4 regions of the Rhizobium sp. BR 250 genome follow, and region 3 is predicted to be linked to each of the others. Evidence: riboswitches for the same ligand, from Rfam matches in the RefSeq annotation. Region 3 holds a riboswitch; each other region holds the start of a gene.
What was found. A riboswitch is a leader RNA that binds a small molecule or an ion and turns the genes downstream of it on or off. The one in region 3 is predicted to bind cobalamin.
Positions count from the first base shown of each region.

Region 1: linked by a shared signal. The riboswitch ahead of nrdH (glutaredoxin-like protein NrdH) and the one ahead of bluB (5,6-dimethylbenzimidazole synthase) in region 3 are both predicted to bind cobalamin.
Region 2: linked by a shared signal. The riboswitch ahead of QD336_RS11345 (ABC transporter substrate-binding protein) and the one ahead of bluB (5,6-dimethylbenzimidazole synthase) in region 3 are both predicted to bind cobalamin.
Region 4: linked by a shared signal. The riboswitch ahead of QD336_RS03530 (CbtB domain-containing protein) and the one ahead of bluB (5,6-dimethylbenzimidazole synthase) in region 3 are both predicted to bind cobalamin.

Region 1 covers NZ_JARWKW010000003.1:421,689-428,742, reverse strand. Annotated here, with positions in the region: gene QD336_RS07370 (sugar ABC transporter substrate-binding protein) at 1-705, shown strand, start outside; gene QD336_RS07365 (ABC transporter permease) at 930-2,012, shown strand; gene QD336_RS07360 (ATP-binding cassette domain-containing protein) at 2,012-2,794, shown strand; gene QD336_RS07355 (nucleoside triphosphate hydrolase) at 2,791-3,420, shown strand; cobalamin riboswitch at 3,554-3,777, shown strand; gene nrdH (glutaredoxin-like protein NrdH) at 4,090-4,311, shown strand; gene nrdI (class Ib ribonucleoside-diphosphate reductase assembly flavoprotein NrdI) at 4,324-4,722, shown strand; gene nrdE (class 1b ribonucleoside-diphosphate reductase subunit alpha) at 4,710-6,896, shown strand; gene nrdF (class 1b ribonucleoside-diphosphate reductase subunit beta) at 6,913-7,054, shown strand, end outside.
Region 2 covers NZ_JARWKW010000006.1:58,862-65,915, reverse strand. Annotated here, with positions in the region: gene QD336_RS11360 (2-hydroxyacid dehydrogenase) at 1-153, opposite strand, end outside; gene argE (acetylornithine deacetylase) at 176-1,300, opposite strand; gene QD336_RS11350 (GNAT family N-acetyltransferase) at 1,502-2,380, shown strand; cobalamin riboswitch at 2,431-2,664, shown strand; gene QD336_RS11345 (ABC transporter substrate-binding protein) at 2,823-3,854, shown strand; gene QD336_RS11340 (FecCD family ABC transporter permease) at 3,851-4,879, shown strand; gene QD336_RS11335 (ABC transporter ATP-binding protein) at 4,876-5,676, shown strand; gene QD336_RS11330 (pseudoazurin) at 5,673-6,152, shown strand; gene QD336_RS11325 (class I SAM-dependent methyltransferase) at 6,257-7,054, opposite strand, start outside.
Region 3 covers NZ_JARWKW010000001.1:166,335-173,388, reverse strand. Annotated here, with positions in the region: gene QD336_RS00870 (NADP-dependent malic enzyme) at 1-1,768, shown strand, start outside; gene QD336_RS00865 (DUF2865 domain-containing protein) at 1,905-3,020, shown strand; gene bluB (5,6-dimethylbenzimidazole synthase) at 3,220-3,936, opposite strand; cobalamin riboswitch at 4,032-4,215, opposite strand; gene QD336_RS00855 (TolB family protein) at 4,427-5,257, opposite strand; gene QD336_RS00850 (glyoxalase superfamily protein) at 5,442-5,819, shown strand; gene QD336_RS00845 (NAD+ synthase) at 5,910-7,054, opposite strand, start outside.
Region 4 covers NZ_JARWKW010000002.1:100,565-107,618, reverse strand. Annotated here, with positions in the region: gene QD336_RS03545 (LysE family translocator) at 1-409, shown strand, start outside; gene QD336_RS03540 (c-type cytochrome) at 529-963, shown strand; gene QD336_RS03535 (c-type cytochrome) at 1,046-1,966, shown strand; cobalamin riboswitch at 2,171-2,411, shown strand; gene QD336_RS03530 (CbtB domain-containing protein) at 2,573-2,755, shown strand; gene QD336_RS03525 (CbtA family protein) at 2,767-3,477, shown strand; gene QD336_RS03520 (hypothetical protein) at 3,482-3,796, shown strand; gene QD336_RS03515 (type 1 glutamine amidotransferase family protein) at 3,974-4,540, opposite strand; gene QD336_RS03510 (GNAT family N-acetyltransferase) at 4,562-5,050, opposite strand; gene pip (prolyl aminopeptidase) at 5,248-6,195, opposite strand; gene QD336_RS03500 (MerR family transcriptional regulator) at 6,278-6,691, opposite strand; gene QD336_RS03495 (hypothetical protein) at 6,805-7,054, opposite strand, start outside.

The DNA of each region.
Region 1 (7,054 bases), on a different contig from region 3:
GACGCCGGCCTTCTGGTCATCGCCCTCGACACGCCTCTCGAGCCCGTCGACGCCGCCGATTCCACCTTCGCCACCGACAATCTTCTGGCCGGCGAGCTGATCGGCAAATGGGCCGCCGGCACGCTTGGCGACAAGGCCAAGGACGCAAAAATCGCCTTCCTCAACCTCACCCCCTCCCAGCCGACGGTTGACGTGCTGCGTAACCAGGGCTTCATGAAGGGCTTCGGCATCGACGTGAAGGACATCAACAAGATCGGCGATGAAGACGACAAGCGCATCGTCGGCCATGACGTTACCAACGGTAACGAAGAAGGCGGCCGCGCAGCGATGGAAAATCTGCTGCAGAAAGACCCGACCATCAACGTCGTCCACACCATCAACGAACCTGCAGCTGCCGGTGCTTATGAAGCGCTGAAGGCGGTCGGTCGTGAAAAGGATGTTCTGATCGTGTCCGTCGATGGCGGTTGCCCGGGCGTCAAGAACGTGGCGGAAGGCGTGATCGGCGCGACATCGCAGCAATATCCGCTGCTGATGGCGGCGCTCGGTGTCGAAGCCGTCAAGAAGTTCGCCGACACGGGTGAAAAGCCGAAGCCGACGGCAGGCAAGAGCTTCGTTGACACCGGCGTGACGCTGGTGACCGACAAGCCGGTCAAGGGTCTCGATTCCATCGACACGAAGGAAGGTCTCAACAAGTGCTGGGGCTGATGCCTCACCGTTGAAACCCGCGGGGGCAGTTTTGCCCCCGCCCTTGGACCAGAATGATTTCAGGCACGATCCGGGGGATCGGACAAAGGAACAAACGGGCGCGCCGCACATTCCGCGGGGATGACATAGGCCGCTTCACAACACTTTGAATCCACGCATCACTCTCTTTGGAGAAAAAGCCCCGGTTTCGGGGCGTTGCGATGGAGCGATCGGGAGGAAAATCCATGAGCGATCAGCCGGTGCGGGCTCAGCCGCATAATGAATTTGAAAAAGTGCTTTCGGGAAGTTCGACGCAGGTCGCCGCTTTCGATACGCACGACAAGAGCGCGCTGGAAAAATTCCAGCACTTTCTCCATTCCAGCCCGGCGGCCGTGCCGCTTATCGTCCTGGTGCTGTCGCTGATCATTTTCGGCCTGCTCCTCGGCGGCAAGTTTTTCTCTGCCTTCTCGCTGACCCTCATCCTGCAACAGGTCGCGATCGTCGGCATCGTCGGCGCGGCGCAGTCGCTGGTCATCCTGACGGCGGGCATCGATCTGTCGGTGGGTGCGATCATGGTTCTGTCCTCCGTCATCATGGGGCAGTTCACCTTCCGCTACGGTTTGCCGGCGGAACTTTCCATTCTCTGTGGCCTCGCCGTTGGCGCATTCTGCGGCTTCATCAATGGCGTTCTGGTCTCGCGTATGCGCCTGCCACCCTTCATTGTCACACTCGGTATGTGGCAGATCGTGCTGGCGACCAACTTCCTTTATTCCGCGAACGAGACGATCCGCGCCCAGGATATCGCCCAGCAGGCGCCGATCCTGCAGTTCTTCGGCGCCAATATCCGTTTCGGCAATGCGGTTTTCACCTATGGCGTCATCGCCATGGTCCTGCTCGTCGCTTTGCTCTGGTATGTGCTGAACCGAACCGCCTGGGGCCGCCATCTTTATGCGGTGGGTGATGATCCGGACGCCGCAGAACTTGCCGGTGTCAACGTCAAGCGCATGCTGACGACCGTTTACACTCTGTCCGGCCTCATCTGCGCCTTTGCCGGCTGGGCCTTGATCGGCCGTATCGGTTCGGTTTCGCCGACCGCCGGCCAGTTCGCCAATATCGAATCCATCACGGCAGTGGTTATCGGCGGTCTGTCGCTGTTCGGAGGACGCGGCTCCATCATGGGCATGATTTTCGGTGCCCTGATCGTCGGCGTGTTCTCGCTCGGCCTGAGACTCATCGGAACCGACCCGCAATGGACCTATCTGTTGATCGGCGTCCTCATCATCATGGCCGTCGCAATCGACCAGTGGATCAGAAAGGTAGCAGGCTGATGGCAAAAGAACCCATTCTCACAGCACGCAATCTCGTCAAGCGCTATGGTCGCGTGACCGCCCTCGATCATGCAGATTTCGACCTCTATCCGGGCGAAATCCTGGCCGTGATCGGCGACAACGGCGCCGGAAAGTCCTCGCTCATCAAGGCGATTTCCGGTGCGGTGACACCCGATGAGGGGGAAATCCGGCTGGAAGGCCAGCCCGTGCAGTTCCGCTCGCCCATTGAGGCGCGCAAGGCGGGCATCGAGACGGTCTATCAGAACCTGGCGCTCTCGCCGGCGCTTTCCATAGCCGACAATATGTTCCTCGGCCGTGAAATCCGCAAACCCGGTATTCAGGGCAGCCTGTTCCGGGCCCTGGACCGCCCCGCCATGGAAAAATTCGCCCGCGAGAAACTGTCCGAACTCGGACTGATGACGATCCAGAATATCAACCAGGCGGTGGAAACCCTTTCGGGCGGCCAGCGTCAGGGTGTCGCCGTGGCGCGTGCGGCGGCCTTCGGTTCAAAGGTCGTCATCCTCGATGAGCCGACGGCAGCACTTGGCGTCAAGGAAAGCCGGCGTGTTCTGGAGCTTATTCTCGATGTGCGCTCGCGCGGCCTGCCGATCGTCCTGATCTCGCATAACATGCCGCATGTGTTCGAAGTTGCGGATCGCATCCATATCCACCGGCTGGGCAAACGCCTTTGCGTCATCAATCCGAAGGACTATTCCATGTCGGATGCCGTCGCCTTCATGACCGGCGCGAAGGAAGCGCCGCAGGAAACGCTTGCCGCATGACACTGAAGCTCGAGACGATCGTTGAAGACGTTCTTCGGCGGGCAAAGGGTCAATCCCGTTTCATCATAGCCATTGCCGGTCCCCCTGGGGCCGGCAAATCCACGCTGGCGGATGCGCTTTGTGATGCTTTGCTGGCGCGGGGCGAAACGGCCGCCGTGCTGCCCATGGATGGCTTCCATATGGACAATGGCATTCTCGAAGAACGGGGGCTGCTGCCGCGAAAGGGCGCGCCCGAAACCTTCGACGTGCGTGGCTTCCTCGATATCGTCTCCGCCGTCCGCAAGGGCGGGCAGGAGGTTCTTGTTCCGGTTTTCGACCGCTCCCGCGAAATCGCCATCGCCTCGGCCCGCGCGATTGCGCCGGACACGCGCCTGATCCTTGCCGAAGGCAATTATCTGCTGCTCAACGAGACACCCTGGACGACACTGTCCGGTAGCTTCGATCTCACCATTTTTGTGGGTCCATCCGTCGCAGTGCTTGAAGAGAGGCTGCGTAACAGATGGCGAGGCTATGGTCTCGATGACGCTCAAATCCACGCCAAACTGTTTGAGAACGATCTTCCCAACGGAAAAAGGGTGATCGAAAACGCCCGCCCCGCCGATATCCACATCGATATCTGGGAATAGGTTAACGCTTTCCCGTCCCTAAGCCACAAAGCGCATTTGCCGTTAAGCCTTTGTTGGCCATGTGTTGAATCTTTTTGATCCACAGGGTGGGGCTTTTGTGTGTCTATTCATTGACGTGAAAATTTCCTCATATACTATATGTGGTGTTCGAGGTTCTTCCGATTCGCAAGGATTGGGAGCTAAGACGGGAATTCGGTGCGTGATGCCATCATGGCGGAGCAAGGCCGAAACTGCCCCCGCAACTGTAAGCGGTGAGCATCGTTCCAATTTGGGTCACTGGGGCTGAAAGCCCCGGGAAGGCCGGAATAGATGTTGTGACCCGCAAGTCAGGAGACCTGCCTTGAGCGCAAACGTCCACGGGCGGGGTGTCCGGAGGAAGGTGTATGACGCAAATGATTTGCGTACGCCCTTTTCTGCCCCCTCCAGAACAAGCTTCGGGGTGAAGTCATGCCAGTGCATTTCTTTAAGTTGCTACGCTCGTCGGCGTAGAGAGTGATTTTGCGCGGCTTGCAGCGTTTTCAGGAAAACCGGACCCCGGTTTCGATCCGGAGATGCGACAAGTCGCCTGGGCTGCGCGCCTCACCTGAATGACAGATCCACCGCCACCCGATTGCGATTGCAGTCGGCAATGTTGAGCCGTGTCCGAAACCGGCTTCGAGAGAGGAAATTATGACCGTCACCGTTTACAGCAAGCCCGCTTGCGTCCAATGCACCGCCACGTATCGTGCGCTCGACCGCATCGGCGTTCCCTATGAGATCATCGATATTTCCGAAGATGCGGATGCGCTCGATCATGTTCGGGGTCTCGGTTACATGCAGGTTCCCGTCGTCGTTGCCGGCGAACGGCATTGGGCGGGTTTCCGGCCTGATATGATTGGCTCGATTAGCTGAGGCGGCAGGGCGATGGGTCTGATCGTCTATTATTCCAGCCGCTCTGAAAACACCCATCGTTTCCTTCTGAAACTGGGACGGCGTCTGTTTCGCCTGCCGCTCGGCGCCGAGGAGGACGTGCCTCAGGTGTCGGAGCCCTATGTGCTCGTTACCCCCACCTATGGGGGCGGCGGCACCAAAGGGGCCGTGCCGAAGCCGGTCATCCGGTTCTTGAACGAGCCCTCCAACCGAAATCTCATTCGCGGCGTCATCGCGGCGGGCAACACGAATTTTGGCGCAGCTTTCGCATCCGCCGGAGACATCGTCTCGCGCAAATGCGCAGTGCCGTTTCTCTATCGCTTCGAGCTTCTCGGCACGGAGGAAGATGTCGCCAACGTCAAACATGGATTGGAACGATTTTGGACACGCTGACCTCAAGCGCGCTGCGCAAGGACGCCAAACAGCCCGTAGCCGCAAGCCAGAAACCGGTTGAGACGGGACTGGATTATCACGCGCTGAACGCGATGCTGAACCTCTATGACGAAAACGGGAAGATCCAGCTCGACAAGGATCGCCTGGCCGCCCGGCAATATTTCCTCCAGCACGTCAACCAGAACACGGTATTTTTCCATAACCTCAGGGAAAAGCTCGATTATCTGGTAACGGAGGGATATTACGAGCAGGAGGTGCTGGACCAGTATTCCTTCAATTTCGTGCGTGACCTCTATGACGAGGCCTATGCCCGGAAGTTCCGTTTTCCGACCTTCCTCGGCGCTTTCAAATATTACACCTCCTACACGCTGAAGACCTTTGACGGAAAACGTTATCTCGAGCGTTACGAGGATCGCGTCTGCATGGTTGCGCTTGCGCTCGCGCGCGGTGATGAGCAGCTTGCCCGCGATCTGGTCGATGAGATCATTTCAGGCCGCTTCCAGCCGGCGACGCCGACCTTTCTCAACGCCGGCAAGAAGAGCCGCGGCGAGCTGGTGTCGTGTTTTCTGCTGCGCGTGGAAGACAATATGGAAAGCATCGGCCGCTCCATCAATTCGGCGCTGCAGCTTTCCAAGCGCGGTGGTGGCGTGGCGCTCTCCCTGACCAATATTCGCGAGGCCGGCGCGCCGATCAAGCAGATCGAAAACCAGTCTTCCGGCGTCATTCCGGTGATGAAGCTGTTGGAAGACAGTTTCTCCTACGCCAATCAGCTGGGGGCTCGCCAGGGTGCCGGCGCGGTCTATCTGCATGCTCATCACCCGGATATCATGCGCTTCCTCGACACGAAGCGCGAAAATGCCGATGAAAAAATCCGCATCAAAACCCTGTCGCTCGGTGTGGTGATCCCCGATATCACCTTCGAACTCGCCCGCAACAACGAGGATATGTACCTCTTCTCGCCCTATGATGTGGAGCGGGTCTATGGCGTGCCGTTGACGGAGATCTCGGTCACCGAAAAATATCATGAGATGGTCGCCGACAGTCGCATCCGCAAGAAGAAGATCAAGGCGCGCGAGTTTTTCCAGATCATCGCCGAAATCCAGTTCGAGAGCGGTTACCCTTACATCATGTTCGAGGACACGGTGAACCGCGCCAATCCGGTCGCCGGCCGTATCAGCATGAGCAATCTCTGCTCGGAAATTCTGCAGGTCAGTGAAGCGAGCGAGTTTGATGCCGATTTGTCCTATAGCCATATGGGCAAGGATATTTCCTGCAATCTCGGTTCGCTGAACATTGCCTCTGCCATGGACTCCGCCGATTTCGGCAAGACCATCGAGACCTCGATCCGGGCGTTGACGGCGGTTTCGGACATGAGCCACATTTCCTCGGTCCCGTCCGTGGAAAAGGGCAATGATGCGAGCCACGCCATTGGCCTCGGCCAGATGAACCTGCACGGCTATCTGGCGCGCGAACGCATCTTCTACGGTTCGGAAGAAGGCATCGATTTCACCAATATCTATTTCTACACCGTGACCTATCACGCCATCCGCGCCAGCAACCGGCTGGCGGTGGAACGGGGCCAGAGCTTCAAGGGCTTTGAAAACTCCAAATATGCCTCGGGCGAATATTTCGACAAATATACCGACCGGGAATGGTTGCCCGCGACGGAAAAGGTCCGTGAGCTGTTCGAAAAAGCCGGCATTGCCATTCCAACGCAGGAAGACTGGACAGCGTTGAAGCAGGACGTGATGGCATCGGGTCTCTATAACCAGAACCTGCAGGCCGTGCCGCCCACTGGCTCGATCTCCTATATCAACCACTCCACCTCTTCCATTCACCCGATTGTTTCGAAGATCGAAATTCGCAAAGAGGGCAAGATCGGTCGCGTTTATTACCCGGCTTCTTATCTTTCGAACGACAATCTCGAATATTATCAGGATGCCTATGAGATCGGCCCTGAGAAGATCATCGACACCTATGCAGCGGCCACCCAGCATGTCGATCAGGGCCTGTCGCTGACGCTGTTCTTCCGCGATACGGCGACGACACGCGATATCAACCGGGCACAGATCTATGCCTGGAAGAAGGGCATCAAGACCATCTATTACATCCGTTTGCGCCAGATGGCGCTGGAAGGCACGCAGGTTCAGGGCTGCGTTTCCTGCACGCTCTGATTTGAGGGACAAGAGAATGAACATCGCCGTAAAACCCGCGTCCCGTATCCGCGCGGTCAACTGGAACCGCATCGAGGACGACAAGGACCTCGAAGTCTGGAACCGCCTGACCTCGAACTTCTGGCTGCCGGAAAAGGTGCCGCTTTCCAACGACATCC
Region 2 (7,054 bases), on a different contig from region 3:
ATCCTCGGGCACCGTCCAGCTGATGAGGTATCGAACCGCATCCAGATCGACGCTTGCGGCATCCATCGAAAAGGGCAGTTCCGGCAGGTCGCGGGCCAGAGCCTGCCGGAAAATTTCGCCGCGCCTGGCGTCGGAATTGAAGAAAAACGTCATCTGAAATCCATGTTCCGAAGGTTCAAACCGTGCAGCGGTTTGCCAGTGCTTCCAGCATTGACTGGCAGGCCGCCAGCTCACCGGCGGTGACATATTCATCCGGCTTGTGGGCGCGGCCGATATCACCCGGACCGCAGATGATGGCGTCGATGCCCGCCGCCTGGAAAAGCCCGGCCTCCGTACCGTAACTGACGGCGGGAATGCAGGGTGCGCCGGTCAATTCTTCCAGAAGCTTTACGAGCGGCGCATCGGCGGCGAGGGACAATGCCGGATAGTCGCTCATCGGCGCCCATTCGATATCGATGCCCTTGGCGGCAAGCGCCTGCACGCCATCGCGCACCGGCTGAAGCAGTGCGATCGGCGACACACCGGCAATCGCGCGGGCTTCCAGTTCGATGGCGCAATGATCGGGGATGATGTTGAGCGCCTGTCCGCCCCTCACCGTGCCGATCTGCAGGGAAGAGTAGGGAGGCTCGAAAGTCGTTTCGAAGGGGCCATGTGTCAGTGCCTGCGCTGTTGCGACCGCCTTTGCCATGATGTCAGCCATCAGATGAATGGCGTTGACGCCCTGATCGGGTCGCGACGAATGGCCGGAGCGGCCGCGAATGGTGATGCGCGCGGCGGCCTTGCCCTTGTGGGCGCGCACGGCGCGCAGATTGCTCGGTTCGCCGATGATCGCGCCCGCCGGTTTTGCGCATAGTTCCGGCAATCGGGCGATCATGTGCGGCGCGCCGCGGCAACCCGCCTCCTCGTCATAGGAAAAGGCGATATGCACGGGTCGCTTCAGTGCCAGGCGCGAAAATGTCGGTGCTGCGGCGAGAACAGTGGCGAGAAAACCCTTCATGTCGGTGGTTCCGCGTCCGTAAACACGCTCGCCTTCGGCTCTCAGCGTGAAGGGATCGGAGGACCATTCCGGCTCACCAGCAGGCACCACATCCATATGGCCGGAGAGGATGTATCCGGCGACATCCGTCGGGCCGAAGCTCGCGAAGAGATTGGCGCGGTCGCCTTCAGGGCCGGCAAGCAGCGATACTTTCGCGCCGTGATTTTCAAGATAGTCGGCGATCCATCCGGCGATATCGCCATTGGCGGTTCCGACGACCGATGGGAAGCCGACAAGACGCTCCAGAATTTCGATTGCGTTCATGGCTGCCCCCGTCGTTTCAACGTCGAAAGCTTAAAGTGGTGAGCGGCGTTTATCTGCTGAAATGCGGGTGATTTCGGTAGATTGTTGTGTCCTTCCAGTGCTTTCGGAAAATTCCTGCTGGCAAGCCTGGTTATCTTCGGATGTCGTGGCTGGGCTGCCGGGATCAAGGTTCCGCGCCGGAGGAAATGAGAGCCGTTTGCTATGGAGCTGCTCAAAGTCGATAGTTTCGAGTTGCGAACCGTGGATATCGCCGATGTAGAGGCCGATCATCTGCACGCGCTTTCCATGGCGGTGGGGTGGCGATATCACGCGAACGAATGGTGTTTTCTGCGGCAGTGCGGCGTCGGCCTCGCCGCGCTCGATGAGATCGATCGCGTCGTCGCAACCGCGATGCTGTTTCCCTATGATGAGGGTTTCGCGACACTCGGCATGGTCATCGTTTCCCCGCGCCTGCAAGGACAGGGCGTGGCGCCATGGCTGGTGCGGCGGCTTGTGACGAAATTCCCCGCCGTATCGCTCCGGCTCAATGCCACGGACGAGTCGAGGCGGTTATTTGCCGGGCTGGGTTTCACCGGAGAAACGGAAAAAGTGCATCTGTTTCGGGGAAAGGCGCAATGCCCGGCGGAGATGTCGCCCATTGGCAGAAAACAGAAAATTGAGCCGCTATCCGAAGAACACCTTGCCGATGTGGCTGACCTGGACCGGGTGGCTTTCGGCGTTTTGCGCAGCAGTGTCCTGTCGCGCCTTCTCATGGAAAAGACGGGTTATGGCCTGTTTGAGGCTGGCCGGCTTGTCGCCTTTGCGCTGCGCCGGGCGGCGGGGCGAGGCCACATCATCGGTCCGGTCGTTGCCGTGGAGGAAATGGATGCGATTGCGCTCGTCAGGCGGCATTTTGTCGATCTGGAAGAACAGCTTGTCCGTCTCGATGCCGTGCGCGACAGCGGTTCCTTCGCTGATTTTCTCGCGCAATCCGGCTTGGTGGCGATCGAAACGCTGACGACCATGACGAAAGACGAACCGCAGCCCATGGGCTCCGGCACGGCGAGAATTTTTGCGCTGGCCGGTCCTTCCCTGTTCTGACTTTGTGCTGAGCTGCGACACGATCGCAATTGACGCCCCGCCTCTTGCCCCTTATGTGAGAAAGCGACGGTTCCTGCAGCCGAAAGGCGAAGGGATTAATAGGGAACATGGTGCGGGCGATTTTTTCGTTCAATGCCGTGGCTGCCCCCGCAACTGTAAGCGGATTGTCGTTCATCCCCGTGACGCTTGAAGGCGTCATGCCACTGTATTCTCCGGAATACGGGAAGGCAGGTGAGTGACGCAAATCCGTGAGCCAGGAGACCTGCCGTCAAAATATAAACCATCGTTACGGGCGGGGAAGCCCGGAAGAGGAGATTGTAATGTTATTTCATAACATTTCGTTTGCGTCCTATTACCGTTCTCCGTACAAGACGTCCCGCTGTTGCTGCGCGTTCTGACGCCTGCTGCTCTGGAATAAGTTTTACTTTCGACTGGAGAACACATGTTTCATTCTAGACGCCTGCCGGTCCATGCCGGCTTTCTGGCCGCCGTGCTTTCGGCTTTGCCTGTTGTCAGCGCCAATGCTGCCGAAACCACCTATCCCCTGACGATCAACAGCTGCGGCCAGGAGATCACCTTCAAGCAGGCTCCCGCCCGCACCGTATCCGTCGGCCAGAGCACGACCGAGGTTCTTTACCTGCTCGGTGTTGCTGACAAGGTAGTGGGCACGGCATTGTGGATCGGCCCGGTTCTGAAGGGTTATGAGGAGGCCAATGCCAAGGTCGAACGGCTGGCCGATAATGATCCGAGCTTCGAGGCGGTTGTCGGCAAGAAGCCGGACCTCGTCACGACGCAGTTCCAGTGGCAGATCGGCCCGGAAGGTGTTGTCGGTACGCCGGCGCAATTCGCCGAACTCGGCATTCCCGTCTATACCTCGCCTGCCGATTGCGTCGGCAAGGACAATTCCGGCGGTGGTGATGGCGTGCGCAACACGGGCTTCACCATGGAGCTGATCTATCAGGAAATCCGCGACCTTGCCAAAATCTTCAACGTGCAGGATCGCGGAGAAGACGTCGTTGCCGACCTGAAAAAGCGCGAGGAAGCCGCCCGCGCCAAGATCGCCTCCGCGAATGGCAAGCTTTCCGCCGTCTTCTGGTTCTCCAGCGCCGAACTGGATATCGACCCCTATGTCGCCGGCCGCAACGGCGCTCCCGGTTACATCATGTCCGCGCTCGGCCTGAAGAATATCATCGAAAGCGATGAGGAATGGCCGACCGTTGGCTGGGAAACCATCGCCAAGGCCAATCCGACCGTGATCGTGGCCGGCAAGATGGACCGCCGCCGCTTCCCGGCCGACGATATTGCCGTCAAGCGCAAGTTCCTGGAAACCGATCCCGTGGCCAGCATCATGCCCGCCGTCAAGGAAAGCCATGTGTTCGACATGGATGCGCAGGCGATGAACCCGACCATTCGCACTATCGAAGGTATCGAAACGCTGGCCGAGGCTATTTCGGCCGCTGGCCTCGCCAAGTGAACCGTTTCTCTACCCATCTTGGCAGGGCGGGGCTGGCATTTGCCGCGCTTGCCCTGCTGCTTGTCGCGCTGATGGCCGGAGCGGCCATCGGCGAGACTGCCATTCCTTTCGATGTCGTGGCGAAAACCATCGCCAACCGCGTCTTCCACGCGGGTTATCCGCTTGAACCGCTGGATGAGGGCATCGTCTGGAGTTACCGCCTCAGCCGCGCCGTTGTTGCCGCCTGTTGCGGGGCGTCGCTGGCGCTTGCCGGGGCGGTGTTGCAATCGCTTTTGCGCAACCCGCTTGCCGATCCCTATATTCTCGGCATCTCTGCCGGGGCCTCCACCGGTGCCGTCGCCGTGGCGCTTCTGGGTTTCGGCGCGGGGTTTTTGACGATGCCGGCCGGCGCGCTCATCGGCGCTTTTGTGGCTTTTTCGCTGGTCAGCCTTCTGGCCGTGCGGGCGGGGCATGGCAATAGCGCCATCATTCTGGCTGGGGTTGCCGGTTCGCAGCTGTTCAACGCCATGACCTCCTTCATCGTTACCAAATCCGCCAATGCTGAACAGGCGCGCGGCATCATGTTCTGGCTGCTCGGCAATCTTTCCGGCGTGCGCTGGCCGGATGTCTGGCTGGCCTTGCCGGTCAGCCTTGCGGGCCTTGCGGTTTGTCTCTGGTATGCCCGGGCGCTGGATGCCTTCGCCTTCGGCGGTCAGGCGGCAGCCTCGCTCGGCATTCCGGTGCGCTGGGTCTATGCGGTGCTGATCTCCGTTTCCGCAATCATGACGGCCGCGATGGTGTCGCTGGTCGGTTCCATCGGTTTTGTCGGGCTCGTCATTCCGCATGCCGCGCGCATCTTCGTTGGTGTCCGTCATGGCATATTGCTGCCGGTGACGGCGCTGACAGGTGCAGTTTTCATGATTATCGCCGATGTTCTCTCGCGCATCGTCATTCCGGGCCAGGTGCTGCCGATCGGCGTCATCACCGCGCTGGTCGGCGCGCCCGCCTTCGCCTTCATCCTGGGGCAGAAAAGGGGGCGGTCATGAAATTATCCGCCCACGGCCTGCATTTCCATGCCGGCAATATCGATATCGTCCGCGGCGTTTCGCTCGATGTCGGTTCCGGGGAGTTTCTCGGCATCATCGGCCCGAACGGTTCCGGCAAGAGCACGCTTCTGTCCATGCTGGCCGGCATCCGCAAACCGCGCCGGGGACACGTTACGCTTGGCGAGGAGCCGCTTGGCTCATTAGGACGGCGCGAACTCGCGCGCCGGCTGGCCTTCGTGGAGCAGCAGGCCGAAACCACCGAGCGCATCACCGCGCGGCAGGCGGTGGAACTTGGGCGCACGCCCTATCTCGGCCCGCTTTCCGCATGGTCGCAGAATGACAGCGCCATCGTTGATGCAGCACTTGCCAATGTGGATATGGCCGACAAGGCGGAACGCAGCTGGCACCACCTTTCCGGTGGCGAACGGCAGCGCCTGCATATTGCCCGAGCCCTGGCGCAGGAGCCGCATATCCTGCTGCTGGACGAACCGACCAATCACCTCGACATCGGCCACCAGATCGGCTTGCTCGACCTGGTGCGCCGGCAGGGGCTGACGGTCGTGGCGGCGCTGCATGATCTCAATCATGCCGCCATGTTCTGCGACCGCGTCGCCATCATGCATCGGGGTGAGATGATCGCGGTCGGGCCACCGCGGGAGGTCCTGACGGCCGCAACGATCGCGGACGTCTTCGGGGTGAAATGTGCGGTCACCATGGATGAGGGCGGTTTTTCCCATATTCGTTTTCTGCCGGCCCATGGGCGGGCTGATCCAGCAAGGAAAGTACTGGCACGATGATGACATTCACGACGCTCGTAGACGCCGCTGTAAAGGCCAGAGGGTTTTGCGCCGCTGCCGCAATTGCCGTGGTGGCCACAGGGTTTCCCCTTCATGCTTCGGCCGAGACCTTCGAGGTGAAGATGCTGAACCGGGGTGAAAAAGGCCCGATGGTATTCGAGCCAGATTTCCTGGAAATCGCCCCCGGCGACCGCGTGCGCTTCGTTCCCACCCACAAGAGCCATAATGCCGCGACCATTGACGGCATGGTTCCCGAAGGTGTCGAAGGGTTCAAAAGCCGGATCAATGACGAGTTCGAGACCGGGTTCGAAAAGCCCGGCTTTTACGGCATCAAATGCTCTCCGCATTACGGCATGGGCATGGTCATGCTGATCAAGGTGGGCGAGGCGACCCTGCCGCAGAGCTACAAGGAAATCGACGTGCCAGGTCGTGCCAAGACCCGGCTTGATGATCTTTTCGAGCAGGCGGGAAAATGAGGTCGCGCCGAGCTCTTATCCGTCAGCCGGACTAGATCCGGCATCCAGTCACGGCGCGTCTGCGCCGTGAAGAGACAAGGACTTGATCGTGCTGGACCCCGGATCTAGTCCGGGGTGACGGAGTTGTCGCCGGGCTTCACCGCGCAGACCGCGTAACGGTGCTGCAGACCGCGCAGGATGCCCTTCAGCAGGCTGAAATTTTTCGCCTGGGCGCGGTGAATGGCCTGAAGCTCCTGATCGATCGAGACAGGCTCGAAACCGGCCGCACGCAACATCGTCGCGACATCGCCGGCCCTCGCACCCTTCGAAAAATAGACTCGAGAGAGAATGCTGTTGAAGGTGTTTTCCGGGTCCGCCGGCTTGTGCGGCTGGTCCGGTTTGACGAGGCCGATGTTCTCCAGGCCGGCGGCCAGTTTCTTCACCAGTCTTTCGCGCCAGCCGGTATTCACAAAATCGCCGTCGACGATCAGCAGTTGCCCGCCGGGTTTCAGAACACGGAACCATTCGGCAAAGCTTGCCTGCGGGTCCACCAGCGTCCAGACCAGATGGCGGGTGATGATGACGTCGGCGCTTTCGTCCGGCTCCATCGTATTTTCGGCATCACCGACAAAAAAGCGGATGTTGCGCCCACGGCTTTTCGCCTTCTCTCGGGCAAGCCCCAGCATCGTCTCGGACCAGTCCATGCCCGTGACCTGAAAGCCGAGATCGTCCATCAGGTGCGAGATGACGCCGGTGCCGCTGGCGAGGTCGAGCGCCTTGCGGCCCTCGCCGCGGCCCAGATGTTTCAGGATAAGCGCGTGCCAGGCCGCGCGCTCGTCCTCGGAGAAAATTTCATGCCCGGGTGAAAGGTCGAAAGTCGCGGCGCGGCCGGACCAATAGGCCTTTATTTCGTCTCTCAGGCT
Region 3 (7,054 bases):
TGCCGCCGCCGTCACCAATGCGCTGGAACTGGCGGGCAAGTCGCTCGCGAGCGTCAAGATCGTCGCCTCCGGCGCGGGTGCTGCTGCCCTTGCCTGCCTCAACCTGCTCGTCGCCATGGGCGCGAAAAAGGAAAACATCTGGGTCCATGACATTGAAGGCCTCGTTTATGACGGCCGCAACACGCTGATGGACGAGTGGAAGGAAGTCTACGCCCAGAAGACCGACAAGCGCGTGCTGGCTGAGTCCATCGACGGCGCCGATGTCTTCCTCGGCCTTTCGGCCGCCGGCGTGCTGAAGCCGGAACTGCTGGAGCGCATGGCGGAAAATCCGCTGATCCTCGCACTCGCCAACCCCAATCCCGAGATAATGCCGGAGGCGGCGCGTGCGGCCCGTCCGGATGCGATGATCTGCACCGGCCGTTCGGACTTCCCGAACCAGGTGAACAACGTTCTCTGCTTCCCCTATATCTTCCGCGGCGCGCTGGATTGCGGCGCGACGACCATCAACGAAGAAATGAAGATGGCCGCCGTGCAGGCCATCGCCGAGCTTGCCCGCGAGGAAGTTTCCGAAGTGGCCGCCAGGGCCTATAGCGGCGAAACGCCGGTCTTCGGCCCGAACTATCTCATTCCCTCGCCCTTCGATCCACGCCTCATCCTGCGCATCGCGCCGGCCGTTGCCCGTGCCGCCGCCGCAAGCGGTGTCGCCGCCCGGCCGATCACCGATTTCGAAGCCTATCTCGACCAGCTGAACCGTTTCGTCTGGCGCTCGGGCTTCATCATGAAGCCGGTCTTTAACGCCGCCAAGGCCGCCGAAAAGAAGCGCATCATCTTTGCCGAAGGCGAAGACGAGCGCGTGCTGCGTGCCGCCCAGGTGCTGCTTGAAGAAGGCACCGGCATTCCGATCCTCATCGGCCGTCCGCAGATCATCGAAACGCGCCTGAAGCGCTTCGGCCTGCGCATCCGCCCGCATGCAGATTTCGCGGTGGTCAATCCGGAAGACGATCCGCGTTACCGTGACTATGTCGATGATTATTTCGCCCTTGTCGGCCGCGCCGGCATCAACCCGGAAGCGGCGCGTACCATCGTGCGCACCAACTCCACCGTCATCGGCGCGCTTTCGGTGAAGCGTGGCGAAGCGGATGCGCTGATCTGCGGCATCGAAGGCCGCTACGACCGCCACCTGCGCGACGTGAACCAGATCATTGGCAAGCAGGAAGGCGTGCGTTCCTTTGCGGGCCTCAGCCTGCTCATCACCCAGCAGGGCGCGCTGTTCCTCACCGATACTTTCGTGAACTATGACCCGACCTCCGAGGAAGTGGCGGAAATGGCCATTCTCGCGGCCAAGGAAATCCGCCGCTTCGGCATCACGCCGAAGGTGGCACTCGCCAGCCACTCCAATTTCGGCTCGCGCGATTCCGAAAGCGCCCGCAAGATGCGCCGCGCCCTGAAGATCGTGCAGGAAGCCGCACCGGAACTGGAAGTGGACGGCGAAATGCAGGGCGGCTCGGCGCTGTCGGAAGCGCTGCGCAAGCGCGCCATGCCGAACAGCGTGCTGACGGGTGAAGCGAACCTGCTGGTCTTCCCGAACCTTGATGCCGCCAACATCACGCTCGGCGTCACCCGCACGCTGACGGAGGGCCTGCATGTGGGCCCGATCCTGCTCGGCACTGCCCTGCCCGCCCATATCCTGTCGCCCAGCGTCACCTCGCGCGGCGTCGTCAACATGGCGGCCTTTGCCGTGGTGCAGGCCTCGCACCCTTCGGTGTGATAGAGGCCGCATTAACGCAATTTTGAACAGGCTGTTGCCGCATTGCGGCAACAGCTTATGTTATCTTCCTGAAACACGGATTTCGTGAAGTATAACGCCCCTGCCACCGGCCGGGGACATCGAACGGATCGCACAATTGACCCGGCGCAGCCGCATCATCGGCCTCCTGCTTCCCCTTGTTTTCATGGCCCCGGCCGCCGCTTTTGCGGATCAGGTCTGCGATACGCTTTATGCGCAGTTGCGCGAGCCGCCGCGCGTCGTCGGCAACACGGCCGAGGTGCGGCGCTACGCCAATGCGCTCGCGCGCCAGAACATCGTGATCCGCAAGATCAGGAACGATCTGCGCGGTTATGGCTGTTCGTCAGGCAGCGTCACTGTTTATGGCAATCCCAATGCCGGCCTCTGCGCTGAAATCGGCGATGCGCTCGCCGAGGCGGAGAGCGAACGCGACGCCATCATCCGCGACCGCGACGATGCCATGGCAACCGCGCGCAGCGACAACGGCGACATCAGACGCCAGCGCATTCTCGCCGCCCTTGATGCCAATGGCTGCAGCCCCGCCCCGGAAACGAACGCGCAATTGCCGCCGGCGCCCGATGTAACGCGTTATCCCGATGCCTTCCGGCAAAATGGCAACGAACCGGGACAAGCGGGGCTTTCACCCTACCCCAACGCCGCCGCCGAGGGTGGGCTTCGCACACTGTGCGTGCGCACCTGCGACGGCTCGTTCTTCCCGATCGCCTCCAATGCCTCACCGCTCGATTTCCGCGCCCAGGCCGAACAATGCCAGAAAATGTGCCCGGGAACCGAGACGGAGCTTTATTTCCATTCCATGGCGGATCAGGAAACCGCCGACATGATCTCCGCCGAAACCGGCAAACCCTACAAGGACCTGCCGACCGCCTTCGCCTACCGCAATTCCTCAACGAAAGCGCCCGGCTGCGCCTGCAACATGGCGGCCTATCACGAAGACATGCAAAAGCAGGAAGACGCCGCCCGGCCGGAATCCGAAAAGCCCTATTCCAGCATCACCACCATTCCATCACCCCAAGGTGACAAGAGTGGCGACAAGCAGCAGAAACCCGCCGAACAGCAACAGGCCGCCAAGCCACCGGAACAGCCCGTGCCCGAGCGCGACTATGATCCGAACGACGCCAAGGTGCGCGTTATCGGCCCGAAATTCCTGCCGGACCAGACGGGCCGGATCGACCTGAAGAACCCGGCATTGAAGGGCATTCAGCCGCAGCAGTGACATATGTTTTGGATCCGGGCAGGTACCACTTGCTTCTTCTCCCAGCCGGGGAGAAGTCCGCGGCAGCGGGATGAGGTGACAAGGGTCGAGATATTCGGAGAGCGTGCCCCCTCATCCGACCCTTCGGGCCACCTTCTCCCCGGCGGGGAGAAGAAACAAGCGGCAAGGCTCCACGTCACTCACAGACCGTCTAACTCCCTTACCGCCCGCCCCAGCGGTTGCGAAACACCAGTTCCTCCAGCGGCACACGCTGGCGCCAGCCCTTCACCGCCAGTTCCGGCTCGGTATAGAGCTCATTGACCCGCCCAAGGCACAGCCAGGCGACGATCTCGATATGCTCGGGGATATCGAGAATGGCGCGAACATCGCTGTCATGGAAGATGCTGACCCAGCCGACGCCGATGCCTTCGGCGCGGGCGGCGAGCCAGAGGTTCTGGATGGCGCAGACGGTGGAATAGACATCCGTGCGCGGATTGTGGGTGCGGCCCAGCACCACCTTGCCACCGCGCGTGGGATCGCAGGTGACGCAGATGCTGAGCGGCGCCTTGCGGATGCCTTCGAGCTTCAGGCTGCGATAAAGCGCCTGCTTTTCCCCCGCAAACATCGCCGCCGCCTCCTCATTGGCGCGGCTGAAGGCCACCCATGCCGCCTGGCGCACGGCGCCATCGGTGACGAGGGTGAAGTTCCATGGCTGCATGAAACCGACGGAAGGTGCGGAATGCGCCGCCTTCAGGAGGCGCTCGACGAGATCATCCGGCAGCGGGTCCGGCAGGAACTGGTCGCGCACATCGCGCCGCGTCTCGATGGCGCGGTAGATCGCCTCGCGCTCCTCCCCGGAAAACGGGCGGACGGGCGAAAGTGCGTGACTAAATGGGTTAACGTCAGGCGACGTGGTTAGAGGCGGTTCGGTCGGCATCGTTTATCCCCAACAATGCGGGCGCGCCGGTGCCGAAACCATGCCGGTTTGCAGCGACGACGCACTTTTTCAGCAACCTGCCGCCGTCCGCGCGGTTCGGTCTATCCTGCCAGGCCGGTCTTCTGACTAAGCTTCATCCGCCCCTTTTCGCCTTCCCGAATTGCTTCAGTGGCATGAGAAAAAGAGCATCCGCCTCACAGCGTTGGGCACGTTCCGGTCTCTCACCGGATTCCCGATTCTCCCGCCGCAAGGGCGGGCACCTGACTGGTAAAGCTATGGGCAAAAAGGCTTGCGAACGCAAGTATCGCCAAGGCCGCGCGACAATATGACCGTGCTCCTCACCTCCGTCATTCCGGCCTTGAGCCGGAATCCAGCCGACGCGGCTCTCACGCAGCGGAGGGCATCCTTTCAGCCCAATGACTTGGGCTGGCTGGATACCGGACCAAGTCCAGCATGACGGGAGGGGGTACACCACCTCGTCAGAATCGCATCACCCCACCGGGAAATATCTGACATAAGCGAACTCATCCCCATCCGGTGACCAGTTGGGGGAGTTCATCGTGCCCTGCCCGCCAAAAAGCTCAAACAGCGTTTCGACATTGCCGCCATCCATATCCATCAGCCGCACCCGCACATCAAGATCGCGCGGATGGTCGAAGACATCACCGTCATAAGAAACGAACACCACCTTGTCACCCTTCGGAGACGGGTGCGGAAACCAGTCGCCATAGGCGCTGTCGGTGATGCGCTCGACGGCAGAGCCATCCACCCGCACCCGCCAGATCTGCATCAGCCCGGTGCGGCTGGAATTGAAATAGATCCACGCGCCATCCGGCGAATAATCCGGCCCGTCATTGCGGCCTTCACCATGGGTAAGGCGTGTTTCAACACCGCTGTCTATGTCCATGGAATAAATATCGAAAACCTGATCGCGAATGCCGCAATAGGCAAAACCTTTCCCGTTGGGAGACCAGCCATGCCAGTAGGAAGGAAGGTTCTTCGTCATCAATCGCGGCGCGCCGCCCGCCGAAGGCAGCAGATAGATGGCGCTTTTGCCGAATTCCACCTTGTCGGAAATGGCATAAAGCGAACCGTCGGGCGAAATACCGTGATCGTTGTTGCAGAGCGTGGCAAAGCCGGTATCGACCTTTTCCGGCGAAACATCACCGGCAAGGGACAGCCGATAAAGCAGCCCTTCGCTGTTCAGCAGCAGATATTTGCCATCCGGTGACCAGTTCGGCGCCTCAAACAGCTCAGCTGTCTGCCACACCACCCGCATCTTGCCGGTGCGGATGTTGAAGATTTCGATGGAGCTGCGCATTCTGCCTCCCGGGCTTGTCAATGTTCCGACCGGAACGGCGCAGACATTCCATTTGCATCCGCCGCCGCCGTGGCTATGATCCTAGGGCGGCAGGCACCGTCCTGCAAATTCAAACCGGAAAAAACGCCAGCGCCCCGGCACCGTCCGCACCGCTTGCCGTTTCTCCCAGACCCGAGGTTCCGCGATGAATACCATCGCCGATCACGGCATCCGCTTCGGGCGGATCGCCGCAATGCTTCCTGTCAGGAATATCGAAAAGGCCCATGATTTTTATGTCGGTGTGCTTGGTTTCGAAAAGACCTTCGAAAACGGCAATCCCGTCGGTTTCATGATCCTGAAACAGGGCAATGCCGAACTGCACCTGACATTGCAGCCGACGCATAAGGCAGCCCCCTTCAACGTGGCGCATATGCTGGTGAGCGATGTCAATGCGCTGCATGCGATTTGCAAGAGCCATGGGCTGCGTATCATCAAAGGGCTGCAGGACAAGGACTATGGCCTGAGGGCCTTTGTGTTTGAAGACCCTGATGGCAACCGTATCGATGTGGGGCAGGTCATTTGAGATGAGCGGGCGGCGCGGGGTTTTCTCCGCGCCGTCCGTTTAAACACGAAGGCTTATTGTGAACCGAGCGCCCGCCGAACCTACCCGCGATCACCGATCCCGGAACCGGTTGGTAATCGGATAACGCCGGTCCCGCCCAAAGTTCTTCTTGGTGATCTTCACACCCGGGGCCGATTGCCGGCGTTTGTATTCGGCCAGATAAAGCAGATGCTCCACCCGGTGCACCGTTGCCACATCATGGCCGCGTGCCAGAATTTCCTCGACCGACATTTCCTTCTCGACAAGGCATTCCAGAATATCGTCCAGCACCGGATAGGGCGGCAGCGAATCCTGATCGGTCTGGTTGGGACGCAATTCGGCCGACGGCGCCTTGGCGATGATGTTGGCGGGGATCACCTCGCCGGAAGGGCCGAGCGCCCCCGGCGGCACATGGGCGTTGCGCCAGCTGGAAATGGCATAGACCTGCATCTTGTAGAGGTCCTTGATGGGGTTGAAACCGCCATTCATGTCGCCGTAAAGCGTCGCATAACCCACCGACATTTCCGACTTGTTGCCGGTCGTCACCACCATCGAGCCGAATTTGTTCGAGACAGCCATGAGGATGGTGCCACGTGTGCGGCTCTGCAGGTTTTCTTCGGTAATGCCCTCTTCCGTTCCCTCGAAGAGATCGGAAAGCGCCGAGAGAAAACCTTCCACCGGCTCGGCAATCGGCACGATGTCATAACGGCAGCCAAGCGCCTTTGCGCAATCGGCCGCATCCTTCAGCGATTCTTCCGAGGTGTAGCGGTAGGGCAGCATGATGCAGCGCACCCGCTCCTCGCCCAGCGCGTCGACCGCCAATGCGGCACAGATCGCCGAATCGATGCCGCCGGAAAGGCCGAGAACCACGCTCTTGAAACCGTTCTTGTTGACGTAATCCCTAAAGCCCAGCATGCAGGCGCGGTAATCCGCCTCCTCACCTTCCGGAATTTTCGAGAAAGGCCCGCTTTCGCAATGCCAGCCATCCGCGGTGCGTTTCCAGTCGGTAACGGCAAGCGTGGCCTCGAACTGGCTCATCTGGAAGGCAAGCGTCTTGTCGGCATTAAAGCCGAAGCTTGCGCCGTCGAACACCAGCTCGTCCTGCCCGCCCAGCTGGTTGGCGAAAACGAGCGGCAGGCCGCTTTCGATCACCTGCCGGAGCGCCACCTGATGGCGCACATCCAGCTTGCCGCGATAATAGGGCGAGCCATTCGGCA
Region 4 (7,054 bases), on a different contig from region 3:
GCCGCTGCTGGTCGCGGGGGCGGCCTACATGGTCTGGATCGGCATCGGCCTGATGCGCAGCGCAATCGTCGTGAATGGTGACGAAGCGCAGGCGAGCGCCTCGGTCAGAAAAGCATTCTGGCGGGCGGTGCTGACCTGCCTTTCCAACCCGAAGGCCTATCTGTTCATGATGGCGATCTATCCGCAATTCCTCAAACCCGCCTATGGCCCGATCTGGATGCAGGGGCTGGTGATGGGCGCGATGGTGGCGGTGACGCAATTCACCGTTTATGGCGCATTGGCGTTGACGGCGGACAGGAGCCGGCAATGGCTCGTGTCCTCGCCTGCCGTCACCATCTTCATCGGCCGTGCGGCTGGTTTCATGCTGATTGCCGCTGCACTTCTCACGCTGTGGGAGGCCCTCTCCTAGACTTCTGTTTTCACGATGGAATTCACCGCAATGTGACTTCTTTTCGCCATCCGGAAAGGGCATCCTCGCGCCGTTCCATCTAGCGCCCGGTGTCCCAGCCGGAATCAAGGAGAGTGTGCATGAAACTGAAAACCATCACGGCGGCCATGCTGTTCGGCTGTCTTTGCGCCGGAGCTGTCTATGCTGCCGGCGAAGTCGAAAAACGTGAAGGCTTGATGAAGCAGATCGGCGGCTCCATGGGTGCGCTCGCCGCCATATCCAAGGGTGAGAAGCCCTTTGACGCTGCCGCTGTCAAGGCCGCCGTGACCACCATCAGCACCAATGCCAAGGCTTTCCCCGATCAGTTCCCCGCCGGCACCGAGACCGGCAGCGCGGCCGCTCCCGCCATCTGGGAAAACTTTGCGGACTTCAAGGCCAAGGCCGCCAAGCTTGGCACGGATGCGGATCTGGTTCTCGCCAATCTGCCCACCGACCAGACCGGCGTTGCCACCGCCATGAAGGCGCTCGGCGCCGATTGCGGCACCTGCCACCAGACCTATCGTCTGAAGAAGTGATCCTTTTCAAAACGCCGCTTCCCGGCGGCGTTTTTTCAGCTCGAAAGACGCCTGATCCGGTCAGGTGAGAATGGGGAGGGGCATGTCTTCCATCTGGACCAAACTTGCGGGCGGCATCGTGGTCGCGGCCATTGCGGGTTACGGTATTTTCGCCTGGGTCACCGCGCCCCAGCGTCAGGCGCCCAGCCATTGGGTCAGCCTTGGCGAGCCGGATCTGGCCAATGGCGAAACGCTGTTCTGGGCCGGCGGCTGCGCAAGCTGTCATGCCGCACCCGACGCCAATGGCGAGGCGCTGTTGACGCTTTCGGGCGGGCAGGCGCTGAAAAGCCCCTTCGGCACCTTCCATGTCCCCAATATTTCCTCCGATCCGCAGCATGGCATCGGTGGCTGGACGCTGGCGGAATTTGGTGACGCCATGACGCGCGGTGTGGGCAGGAACGGCGAACATCTTTATCCGTCCTTTCCCTATGCCTCCTATGCCCGCATGACGCAGAAGGACATCAACGATCTCTTCGGATATCTGAAGGTCCTCCCGGCCAGCCAGAACGACGCGCCGGATCACGAGCTGCCGTTCCCCTTCAACCTGCGCATGGCGCTGGGCGGCTGGAAATTCCTCTATTTCGATCCCGCCGCACCGCCGCGCATCGAACTTGCCAATGCCAATGCCGAATTGCTGCGTGGCCAATATCTGGTGGAAGGGCCGGGCCATTGCGGCGAATGCCACACGCCGCGCAATGCGCTTGGTGGTTTCGTGAAGGATCAGTGGCTGGCCGGCGGCCCCAATCCGGAAGGCGAAGGCCGCATTCCTGATATCACGCCCGGTTCGCAAAGCATCGGAAGCTGGGCCGAAGCCGATATTGCCAGCTATCTGGAAACCGGCTTCACCCCGGAATTCGACAGCGTCGGCGGCTCCATGGTCAAGGTGCAGCAGAACATGGCGCATCTGACAGCCGAAGACCGCGATGCGATTGCCGCCTATCTGAAGGCCATTCCGGCGCGGTAACCCTCAGCCGTCATGCCGGACTTGATCCGGCATCCAGCCACGGCGCGTCTACGCCGTGAAAAGAGTGTCTTGCGATCAAGGACTTGATCGCGCTGGACCCCGGATCAAGTCCGGGGTGACGGGAAAACTCTGCACATAGGCCCAATGGCAACCCCGCGAGCACATCAAACGTGTTGCCGCCATTGACTCCCGCCCGCACCCGACGGATAACAACCCTGTGATGGTTCCTTCCGGGCGTTCCGGAAGGTGAAAAGGGAACACGATAGGGAGAAATCCTCATTCGTGGCTGCCCCCGCAACTGTGAGCGGAGAGCCTGAAACGAAATGCCACTGGCAAGCCATCTCGCCCGGAACCGGAGTTTCCGAGCAGGGTGAGGGCGATACCGGGAAGGTGTTTCAGGTTTTGACCCGCAAGCCAGGAGACCTGCCATCACGGAAATATCCATGCCGGCGGGGTGTCCGGAAGAGCGGAATTTCAGGGCGGCGGGATCAATGCCTCCCTGTGTCAGTCTCGTATCCCCGTGGTGAAGTATATCGCATGTGGTCTTGCGGCTTGTGCCGTTCGGCCGTGTCCAAAGGCGCGGGGTCGCGCCGGAGAGGGGTCACCATGTCCATCAACCAGAATACGGCCAATTCAGCCGCGTCTGCAAAAACAGCCAGCTTCGCGCAATCGCTGACGGCGATCGTGCTTGGCCTGTTCGTCGTCGGTTTTGTCGGCTTTTCCCATGTGGAAGCCGTTCACAATGCCGCGCATGACACGCGCCATGCCAATGCCTTCCCCTGCCATTGAGGGGAAACGGCATGTCATCTTTTCGCAATATCGTCTTTACCGCCATTCTCGTCGGCATTCTCGGCGGTTTCGCCGTGTCTGCCATGCAGGCTTTCGGCACCACGCCGCTCATCCTGCAGGCGGAAACCTATGAAAGCGCCGGTGAAGCGCCGCATAGCCATGATGCGCCGGCGCCCGGCGCTGCCGTTCCCGCCCATGAGCATAATGACGAGGCCTGGGCCCCGGCCGATGGTTTCGAGCGCACCGCCTATACGGTTGCCGCCAATGTGCTGACCGCCATCGGTTATGCGCTGGTGCTGACCGGCCTCATCTCCTTGCGCGGCACCAATACCGGCTGGCGTGAAGGGCTTTTGTGGGGCGTCGCCGGCTTCGCCGCCGTCATGCTGGCCCCGATGATCGGCCTGCCGCCGGAACTGCCGGGAAGCCCGGCCGCCGCACTTGAGGCACGGCAGATCTGGTGGCTCGCAACCGTTGCCGCAACCGCGGGCGGCATTGCGCTCATCGCCTTCCGCCGTGAACCCTGGGCCATTGTGCTGGCGCTGGTGCTGATCGTCGCGCCGCATGTGGTGGGTGCGCCCTTGCCGCCGGAAGGTGAACATGCGCTGGCACCGCTGCCGCTGGAGCGTCAGTTCATCGTTGCCGCCACCATCACCAGCTTCGTCTTCTGGGCGTTGCTCGGCACATTGAGCGCGTTTTTCCTGAAGCGCTTCCAGCAGGCATAAGCCCATGCAGGACGCAGCGGAATGGAGTGAGGAACTCGATGCGCTGCGTTTTGCCGTTCCCGGTCACGACGCGCCCTGCGCCGTGCACCGGCTTGCCTTCAAGGCAATCCTCGGGGCAACCCCGGGACGCGAGGCGGCTCTCGCCTGTTTTCATGATCACGAGGCCGCCTTTACCGCTGCGGCGCTCAGCAAGATAAAACGCTCGAATTTACCCGCCGGCCGCAGCCTGCATCTGAACAGCCGCGATATTCGCCGGGCGATAGCGGGTGAGGGCGATGCGTCGGCGCCTCGCGTTTGCCGGGTGCTTGATCAGTCTTGACTGGCTCGATATTCCCACCTCCGTCATCCCGGCCTTGAGCCGGGATCCAGTCGACGCGCGTCTGCGCGGCGGCGAGAAGAGTCTTTTTCAGCCCAAGGACTTGGGCTGGCTGGATTCCGGCTCAAGGCCGGAATGACGGGGAAGTGGAGGGTTGTAAAGCATTGAGGCGGATGCGCCTCACCGATGCTCCGCCGCAAAAACCTGAAGTTCCGCCTCGGCTTCCGGACCAAAGAGGCCGAGGCTTTTCAGAATTTCCACCGCAAAACTCACCGGCGCGCTGCCGGCCGCCGTGATGATGCCGCCATCGCTGACCGCTTTCGGCTGGTCGCGATAAAGCGCCTCACCGTTGTACGCCGGATAGGCCTTGTGCGATGCCAGTGCATTGCCGGTATGGGCGACATTGTTCAGCACACCCGTGCCCGCAAGCGCGCTTGCCGCCGCGCAGATACCGGCGACCAGCCGGTCCTTCTCGCGAAACCGCTTGACCAGCCCGCCAAGATCGGCAGCCGTTCCCTTTTCCCAGCTGAGACCGCCGGGAATGACGAGCGCATCGATATCAGCGGGATCGAGCGCGTCATAGGAGGTGTCCGGCGTCACCTTCAGCCCGCCCATCGAGGTCACCGGCCTGCCATCAGGTGTGGCGTGAATGATCTCGGCACCGAGATAGCCGCGCGCTGCAGCAGCAAGCAGCGCCGGCTCCCAGTCAGCAAAATCCTGTGCCAGCGCAATGGCGATCCGTGTCATGGTGGTCTCCGTCGGTTTTAATCAGGCGATGGACTGCATGTAGCGCATGCCGGTGACCGGCCGCGGTGCGAAATCCATGTTTTCGTAGAAACGATGCGCCGCGACATTGCCGGTCGTGGCGCTGACGGAAAGATAGTCGCAGCCAAGGCGCTTGGCGATATCGCGGGCGCGGGACACCAGATGCTGGCCGGTGCCATGGCCACGATGGCCGTCACGCACGAAGAGATGGTGCAGCTCCAGCCCGCGCCGGCCTTCCTGCGCCCTGTAGAGCGGCAGAAGCAGTGCGTAGCCGATCAGCGCGCCATCGGCCTCGGCCACAAGGCCATGCACCCAGGGAAGGGGGCCGAACAGGTCGCGTTCCAGCTTTGCGGGCGTGATGGCCGCCGCATCGCCGTGGTAGGAGGCAAGCAGCGTGATCATCTCGTTGAGTTCGGGCAAATCCGACTTGCGCGCGCCGCGAATGATGACGACGGGCGGTCTTTCCAGTGTGAGGGAGCTATCTTCGGTCATTTTTTTTGGTCCTTTGGTCTTATCGGTGCCGTCAGGACGTTTGAAAACAACAAAGCCGCCTGACGGCGGCTTGTTGACAATATGATCTGTCGAGCCGCCTCTTAGAGGTAGGCCCAAAAGTACGAGCAGGAGATGGGTGCGCGTTCGTTGATCATGGAAAATGCAATGCGCCCGAATCCGCAATCTGTCAAGCGGCTTCAGGAGGCAAAGCGTGCGATTGCTGAAACAATGGCGTCTTCCATCCCCGCATCGCCCGTGGAATGCCCGGCTCCGTCGATGGCGATCAGCTCGCTTCCCGGCCATGCGGCTGCAAGTTCATAAGCGGTGACGGGCGGTCCCTGCAAATCGCGCATGCCCTGAATGAGCACGCCGGGAATGCCCGCCAGACTACCGGCATTGCGGAGAAGCGCGCCATCCTCGAGCCAGGCGGCGTGGTGAAAATAATGGGCGCAGAGGCGGGCGCGAGCGAGAATATAGCCGCTGTCGCGCCATTTTTTCGGGAAGGCTGAGGTGCTTTCCGCGGTAATGGAACCCGCCTCCCACAGATGCCATTCGAAGGCGGCCATCGCGCGGATGGCAGGGTCGGGGTCGTGCAGAAGTTGGTGATAGGCGGCAACCGGGTCATCCTTCGGCAGATGATCCGGTATCGCGGCAATGAAGCGTTGCCATTGCTGCGGCAGGAACATCGCCAGCCCCTTGTAGAGCCAGTCGATTTCTTTCCGCCGCGTGGTGGTGACGCCCGCCAGCACCATGGCGCGCACCCGTTTCGGATGGCGCTGGGCATAGGCCAGCGCCAATGTGGCTCCCCAGGAGCTGCCGTAAACCAGCCAGTCATCGACCATGAGCGCGGAATGGATGGCTTCCATGTCAGCGATCAGATGATGCGTGGTGTTGTGTTCGAGGCTCTCGGCGGCGTTGGGCGTGCTTTTGCCGCAGCCGCGCTGGTCGAACTGGATGATGCGGTAAAGGGCCGGATCGAAATAGCGCCGCGCCGTCGCCGACAGTCCCGAACCGGGGCCGCCATGCAGCAGGATCGCATCGCGACCCGCCGGATTGCCGGCAATCGTCACATGCAGCCGGTGTCCTTCGGAAACCTCAAGGAAAACGGTCTCGAACGGGGTGATTTCGGGAAATATCTCGGCCATCCGGCATCCCTTCTTCAAGCGGGTGGGAGGCGCATACAGGGCACGGATGACAGTTGAATGTCAGCCCCGTTCCGGGCCGGGTCTAGTGCTCACCCTCGCACATGCCGTGGTTGGACAGCGCGCGGATGACGTAACAATCCTCGATCGAATGGCCATGGCAATGGGAGACGATGCGTTCCAGCTCGTGCTCCAGCTTTTTGAGGCTGGCGATTTTTTCGCGCACATGGGCAAGATGTTCGGCGGCGATGCGGTCCGCGCCTTCACAGGGCATCTGGCGATGCTGGCTAAGTGCGATCAGCTCGCGGATGGCCTCGATATTGAGCCCGAGATCGCGCGCATGGCGGATGAAGGCCAGCCTTTCGAGGTCGGATTTTTCATAACGGCGCTGGTTGCCGTCCGAACGGTCCGCCTCACGGATGAGGCCCATCTGCTCGTAATAGCGGATCGTCGGCACCTTGACGCCGGTGCGTTTCGACAGTTCACCGATGGACAGCATGGCTTTCTCCATATCCGTGGCGCAACGGCGGGAGAACGGGGTGTTTCACCGCTCCGGGGTCCGATGCTCTAGTCTCTAGAGATATGGCTTTTCCGCCCGCGGTTCAATGGGGTTCAGGCGGTCTCTTCCACACCCAGCGCCTGTGCCAGCGCCTTGAGAACCTCATTCTCGAGGCTGGGTGCGGCTTCCGGCTGTGCGGCGGCCATCTCAGCGGCGGGCGTGGTCATGGCGGATGCGCCGCTGTCGAGGTTCCACAGGGCGGCGGCAAGGCTGGCGGAAACGCTCGCGGCGGGCGCGACAGCCGTGGTGACGCTTTCGACGCCTGAAATGGCGCGATGCGCGGTCTGGGTCAGCTCCAGCAGG